3 regions of the Parabacteroides caeci genome follow, and region 3 is predicted to be linked to each of the others. Evidence: riboswitches for the same ligand, from Rfam matches in the RefSeq annotation. Region 3 holds a riboswitch; each other region holds the start of a gene.
What was found. A riboswitch is a leader RNA that binds a small molecule or an ion and turns the genes downstream of it on or off. The one in region 3 is predicted to bind cobalamin.

Region 1 (2,276 bases), on a different contig from region 3:
TTCTTTTTTCATGTCGATTGCAATGTCATTATTAGCATGATCACCGGCAACGAACATGAAAGGCATCAGCATGACTTTCTTTACTTTGGCAGCTTCAAGCTTAGCAAGCATATCGTCGAAAGTGGGATAACCTTCTATCGTTGTAACATAATAATCAGTATAGCCTTTTGCTTTCAACATATAATCGGTCATGGCATACTGTGCAGTCGAAGGAGTGTAGGTGCCGTGTCCCACCAGGACGGTAGCTCCTTCCTTGGCTCCTTTCCGGACAATAGCTGCAATGACGTTTTCATAATCTTCGGGAGTGTACAGCAGCGGGTTTCCGATACGGATATCCTTGAACTCTTTTTCCAGTGAGGCGATATCTTTGCGGAGGGATTCCATTTCTACACCTTCAATAATGTTCGTAGACTGGATCAAGATATGGGTGAAACCATCCGCTTTTAGTTGTTTCAGTGCTTCAGTGGGGTTGAGTTTTTCGATACCCCGTGTTTTCAGGCGGCGAATAATGATGCGTGAGGTATAGGCTTCGCGTACTTCGATACCTTTGAATGCTTCTTTCGCTTTGTTGTTGATGGCGTCGATCGTCAGTTGGCGTGTTTTGTCGTAGGTGGTTCCAAAATGGACCATCAGCAGAGCGGCCTTATCGCCTGCCTGCATAGAAGCAAACAGGTCAGAGGGTTTAAAATTTCCTTCGCCGTCATCGTGGGGAACGGCCCTGGCAGGGATGTCGGTCACTGCCTCCTGCAACATACCGTGTGCAAAAGACATACTCATTGAACAACCTACAAGAAAGGCTGTCAGCAGACATTTCTTTTTCATTGAAAGAGATTTGTTTTATGTTCATAATAGCCCTCCTGGCCCCGGGAGAACGGATTTATCTGTCTGGCAGGTTTCCTGACTTGCCCGGAAAACGACCTTCCCATCCTTGTCACGGACAGTGGTGTAAGCATGTTTTCCTTTTATAGCGGGCTTAACAGTAGCGGGCACTGTTCCGGATTCTCACCGGATTCCCTTTTATACGGCAACCGGAGGCTGACGTATCACCAAAGCGGGACAAAGATAGGAATTTATTTAAAATAAGGGAGCTTTTATAATCTCTTAATTGAATCTCCCGCAACAACTTTCCCATGGATTGTGTTCCATTTACCACAATAAAACCGGACATGGAATATGTCTTATTATTAACGTCAAACAATTGTATATATGGAGTGGTTTGCTGATTTGCTCAAACACTATCCGGAACTGGCTATCTTTCTGACACTGGCTTTCGGTTTCTGGATAGGTAAATTTAAGATAGGTAAATTTTCTTTGGGAACAGTTACCAGCGTATTGCTGGTCGGTGTATTAATCGGACAATTGCATATCGATATCGGGACACCTATTAAATCCGTATTCTTCCTTCTGTTCCTTTTTGCCGTGGGATATAGTGTCGGTCCGCAGTTCTTCCGTGGGCTGAAAAAGGAGGGACTTCCGCAGATGCTTTTTGCCGTACTGATGTGTTTGTTCTCTCTGTTTGTTCCCTTTTTGCTTGCCAAGCTGATGGGCTATAATGCAGGAGAAGCGGCTGGATTGTTGGCTGGTTCGCAGACAATCTCTGCGGTGCTGGGGGTAGCGGAAGATACGATCAATCAGAGCGGGCTGAGTGCGGCGGACAAAACATCCATAATCAATGTGATGCCTGTGACTTATGCCGTCTGTTATATTTTCGGTACGGCCGGTTCTGCGTGGCTGATGAGCGATGTGGCTCCCCGTTTGCTGGGCGGACTGCCTTCGGTAAAGAAGGCTTGTAAAGAACTGGAAGCAAAGATGGGTACTGACGACGAAAGCGAGCAACCCGGTTTTATGCCGGCAGCACGTCCCATCACTTTTCGGGCTTATAAGATCAGTAATGACTGGTTCGGGGCGGGCAAGACCGTACAGGAACTGGAAGATTATCTGGAAGGGCAGGGGCGTCGTCTGTTTGTGGAACGCGTACGTATCAGTAATGTAGTGTATGATGTGAAACCGGACCTGATGCTTCAGAAAGGGAACGAGGTGGTGTTGAGCGGTCGCCGTGAATTTGTGATTGGAGAAGAAGACTGGATCGGCGACGAAGTGAACGACCTTGAATTGTTGGACTTCCCGGCAGAGACATTGCCCGTGCTGATCTCCCGTAAGAAGTTTTCGGGAATGACTATAGCCGGTCTCCGCAGTGAAAAGGTGATGCACGGCGTCAGCATTAAAAGTATCAAACGTGCGGGTGTCAATATACCTGTGCTGGCTGCGACAAAAAT
Region 2 (2,276 bases), on a different contig from region 3:
TATCAAAGCGGTTATATCACGATAAAAGACTACTCCGAACTCACGGAACTTTATACGCTCGACATTCCCAATAAAGAGGTACGTATGGGGCTGATGAAAAGTTTGTTGCCCGGTTATCTTCACCAACATACCGCCGATGGTCTTACAACGGTTGCGCTTCTTTTCGAGGCGATAGCCGGAGAGCGGATGGACGATGCCCTTTGTTTATTGCAGACTTTCCTTTCCACGATCCCCAAATGCGATAATACCGATTATGAAGGGCATTACCAGTCTTTGCTATATACCATATTCAGTTTGCTTGGCATGTATGTGGATGTGGAAGTTCGTACCCCCCGTGGTCGTGTGGATATGGTGATGCGGACGAAAACGACGCTTTATGTCGTGGAGTTAAAGCTCGATAAAACGGCGGATGCAGCCATGAACCAGATAGATTTGCGGAATTATCCCGAACGTTTTGCTTTGTGCGGGTTGCCCGTCGTGAAAGTTGCCATCGGTTTCGACCGAGAGCGACATACTATCAGCGATTGGCAGATAAGGTTCTAATCACCCCAACAAGAAAATAAAGATTTTGTACAAATCTAGTAAAAATGTATTATATTTGCGACATGCATTGTTCCGGACCTGTATTCGCAGGAAAGGATTAAAAGGGAATCGGGTGAAAATCCCGGACAGTCCCGCTGCTGTAAGCTTCATAACGGATTGGGCAACACTAGTGCCACTGTTCTTCTTTGAATGGGAAGGCGCTCAAACCGGAAGTAAGTCAGAAGACCTGCAAGGCATATTCTTTCGACGGCTTCGAGGAAAGGCCGGATGAGAAAAACAAGACATCTGATGTCTTTCTATTCTTGTTCCATTCCCTGTTTGCCGTCTTTTAAGATCTGTTTTTAATTATTTTGCCATAATAATTAGGAAAAGAGGCATGGATCGCTTGACGGGATGAGCTCCGTCGGTGGTTCATGCTTTTATTTTTGTGATGAATAAAAGGTTAAAGATTGTGCGAGTATTGAAATAAAATATTTAAGTTTGTTGGCGGGTTTATTTAAATCTAAATTAATGGATGTAAAAAGAGAGACCATACTACGTATTAATAAGGGAGATACAAATGCTTTTAAGTTATTGTATGCGACCTATTATACCTATTTGTGCGCGATTGCAGTAAAGTATGTATATAAGCCGGAAATAGCAGAAGAGATTGTAAATGATGTTTTTTTGAATGTATGGAATAATCGGTCGTCATTAGTTTATCCCGTCAAAGCTTATTTGATACGTGCCGTTCAAAACCAGTGTTTGAGTTTTTACAGGAAAAAGCGCTTAGAAGAGGTGCCGGTCTCTGATATAAACGGCTATGTGATTGATGTTCATGAGCAATTGATCTGTTTAGAATCTTCACCTTTGGCTTGTTTGGAAAATAAAGAGTTAACCGATCTGATAAGTAGGGCTATCGACCAGTTGCCTGCGAAGTGTCGCGAAATTTTTATTCAACACCTTTATTATAATAAAACCTATGAAGAAATAGCCCGGATGAAAAATATTTCTTCCAGTACGGTCCGGGTACAAATTAAGCAAGGATTATCTAAGTTGAAAGTATTATTGGGGAATTTATATCCTGTTGTCTGCTTATTATTGGATATTTTTCAAAAATAATTCATTTTAGTATAAACGGATTATTGAAAAATGGCGTATCTATTTATGTAGATATGAATTTATTTGAAAATATTATGGATACAGAATATATACGTAAACTGATAATCGGCCACTTTTTGGGCAATTTGTCAGACACTGAAAAAAAAGAACTTTTCCAGTGGTTGCAGGTTGATAAAAAGAATCAGCAGTTGTTTTCGGAAATGTCGGACTGGTGGGCCATCTCCCATGTTCCTTATTTTTCTTCCCGGGTGGAGCTTGGTTTCCAGAAACATTTTGGTGAGTTGATGGCTAAAGAGGCGGGGGTTTCTTCAAAAAGAATATTCTTTATTCGTCCTTGGTTACAAATCGTTGCAACAGTAATGATCATGCTGGCTATAGGCGGTTTATCTTATTATGCAGGTGTATTGACGGATGAACAGGATTCGGAGATTATTCGTTTTCAGACCTCTGTACCATTGGGATCACGTTCGAAAGTAACTTTGGCCGATGGGTCGGTGGTTTGGCTGAATGCTGGTTCTTCTCTTTCCTATAATAAAGATTTTTCAGAAAAGTCTCGTGATGTTTACCTGACAGGGGAGGCATATTTTGAAGTAACCCCGGACTCTTTGAAACCATTTATAGTGAACTCTGAC
Region 3 (2,276 bases):
ATGTGGCATTTTTACCAATTGAATCCAGCTTTTCAAAAACTGTACGACGGATGTAAAAGTCTCCATAGTAAACCCCTTTCAACAGATTTTTTTCTCCCAATTGCTGCTCTATACCGGCACGGAATGTTTTGTTGAAACTCTTGTAATGGGTTACTTCATCGCTTAATTTCGGATTTTTTTCTTCATTAAGGAAGAAATCGGCCGATACGTTTATCTTCGTGTGATTATATTCCCATCCCAGTTTTTCGGATATTGTCATATTGGCCGACGGGTTCTGGGTATAGTTTCCCGGTGAATCGGGAGTCAGGTCATACCCGTCTGTCGAGTTCCGGTTGAATAATGTCTGCGATGTAAAATTCTTGTATTTGGTACCAAAGGCTGCATCCATCAGAAGCTCATTGTAGCGTGAATAGCGTACTTTGGCCCATCCTTCGGCTGGACGTTCGGGTGTTTTCGTGATGATATTAATGATCATACCGATTGCACTGGAACCATACAATGCTGAGGCTGCGCCTTTTACAACTTCTATCTGTTTGATATTGGATGTACTCAGACGTTCGAAATCAATCGGACCACCGGGTGTATTGGACAGGCGCTCGCCATCTACCAGTATGAGTATATATTTGTTCTCAAGTCCCTGGATGCGAATATTGTCGCCGCGCGGGTCACTATTGAACTGTAATCCGGGAATTGTAAACTCCAACGCGTCCATGATGTTTTCAAAATCATTGCGTTGTAGTTGTGAGGCCGGGATCAGTTTGGTCAGTACGGGAGAGTTTTTGATGAGTTTTTCTGTGCGCGTCCCGGTAACGACCACCTCGTTTAGGTCGAATATCCCTGCATTCATCTGGATATCCATCTGTTTGGCGGGGCCGTTGGAATCGATTTTGATGCGTTGTTCCATGTATCCGGTGGAACGGACCAATAAATTATAACTTTTGCCTTCGATTAGTTCCAGCCGGAAACGACCGTCTGCGTCACAGGCGGTGCCAATCAATGTTCCGGGAACATTGATTGTAGCCATAGGTATACCTTCTCCTGTTTCGGAGTCAATGATTTTGCCGGTCAACACACAAATGCCGGTTTGTACCTGTTCTTTATCCGGTGTATCAGTAGCCAGTGTTTCTGCAAATGTTGTTGCAGGTGTAAGCACACACACCGAAAGTAAAGACATAGCAATACCTTTCAGTCTCATATAAGTAAGCAAATAAGTTGGAAGAATTTGTTTTGAAATTCCGCCTTGTTAATCCCTGCTTTTTATCCCGAAAGCACGAATACAATTGATCAGGCAGGTTTTCTGACTTTCCCGGCTTTGCAAAGCCTTCCCGACTTTCGTCAGTGGCATGGAGTTGCAAGCATTTCCGGCAGTCACCGGAACGGGATTACAGCAACGGGCATTGTTCCGGACTTTCACCGGATTCCCTCTCATCACTTGCAGAATGCATTGTGATTCACCTTAATCCGCTGCAAAAGTAGTAAAGTATTTTTGAATACAAATAATATTTATTCATTAAAAAATCTTTCTGTCAGAAAAGTCACAGGGAAATTAATTGATTATCAAAATGATATTTGTGTGTGGGGTGGATGGTTTGTATGGGCTGGTGGGAATGTTGGTTTGTTTTTATGAGCCTCTCGTGAGGTTTCTTTTGCTCGTTGTGTCTTGATTATTGTGATAACTTTAGCAGAATGTTGTATATTGTTTATGAACTATAGCTGATCTGTTATGTTTTCTGTTGTTATGTTGATATATTGCTATTCGCTGCAGATGCTGATTTTTGGTTGTTCTGGAAATGAAAACTGCCTAAAAACATGTAATTTTCTCTTTTAATAGTACTGATAGTTGTATTGCGGATGTCTTAATTAACAAATTTTTAGTCTAAAAAAGGCGCAATTTCTACTACAACAAAATTTTATCTCGTTTTAAACGAATTAAATTTTGTTTTAAACAAATTCGAACTTCGTTTAAAACGAGATAAAAAGTAGCTATTGGATAGTCTATATGTTAATAAATGTGTAGTGAGCCTTTCTGGAATGACTAAATGAAAAATAAGTCTGTTCTCATTTAAGGCTGTTATCTGTCATAATGTTTGTATATGTCTTATTCTTTTGTCGTTTTGCTTTTTATATAAACGGGTTATAATTATAGAAAACGACTTTATTTTCTTTCAGTGATTTTTTGACATCGATCAATCGCTGGTTACTGCTACCTCGGAACAGGAGGCTTTCGTCATGGAGGGCTTGTTTGAATTTACCGTCTACCAGAACGTCTACATATT

Region 1: linked by a shared signal. The riboswitch ahead of NBH15_RS18925 (sirohydrochlorin cobaltochelatase) and the one ahead of NBH15_RS06015 (TonB-dependent receptor) in region 3 are both predicted to bind cobalamin.
Region 2: linked by a shared signal. The riboswitch ahead of NBH15_RS17080 (RNA polymerase sigma-70 factor) and the one ahead of NBH15_RS06015 (TonB-dependent receptor) in region 3 are both predicted to bind cobalamin.

Annotation. Positions count from the first base shown of each region.
Region 1 covers NZ_JAMOKT010000041.1:49,317-51,592, forward strand. The annotation lists gene NBH15_RS18925 (sirohydrochlorin cobaltochelatase) at 1-753, opposite strand, end outside; cobalamin riboswitch at 871-1,066, opposite strand; gene aspT (aspartate-alanine antiporter) at 1,207-2,276, shown strand, end outside.
Region 2 covers NZ_JAMOKT010000035.1:35,024-37,299, reverse strand. The annotation lists gene NBH15_RS17085 (PD-(D/E)XK nuclease domain-containing ATP-binding protein) at 1-543, shown strand, start outside; cobalamin riboswitch at 594-791, shown strand; gene NBH15_RS17080 (RNA polymerase sigma-70 factor) at 1,027-1,644, shown strand; gene NBH15_RS17075 (FecR family protein) at 1,719-2,276, shown strand, end outside.
Region 3 covers NZ_JAMOKT010000008.1:75,199-77,474, reverse strand. The annotation lists gene NBH15_RS06015 (TonB-dependent receptor) at 1-1,195, opposite strand, end outside; cobalamin riboswitch at 1,271-1,475, opposite strand; gene nrdG (anaerobic ribonucleoside-triphosphate reductase activating protein) at 2,122-2,276, opposite strand, start outside.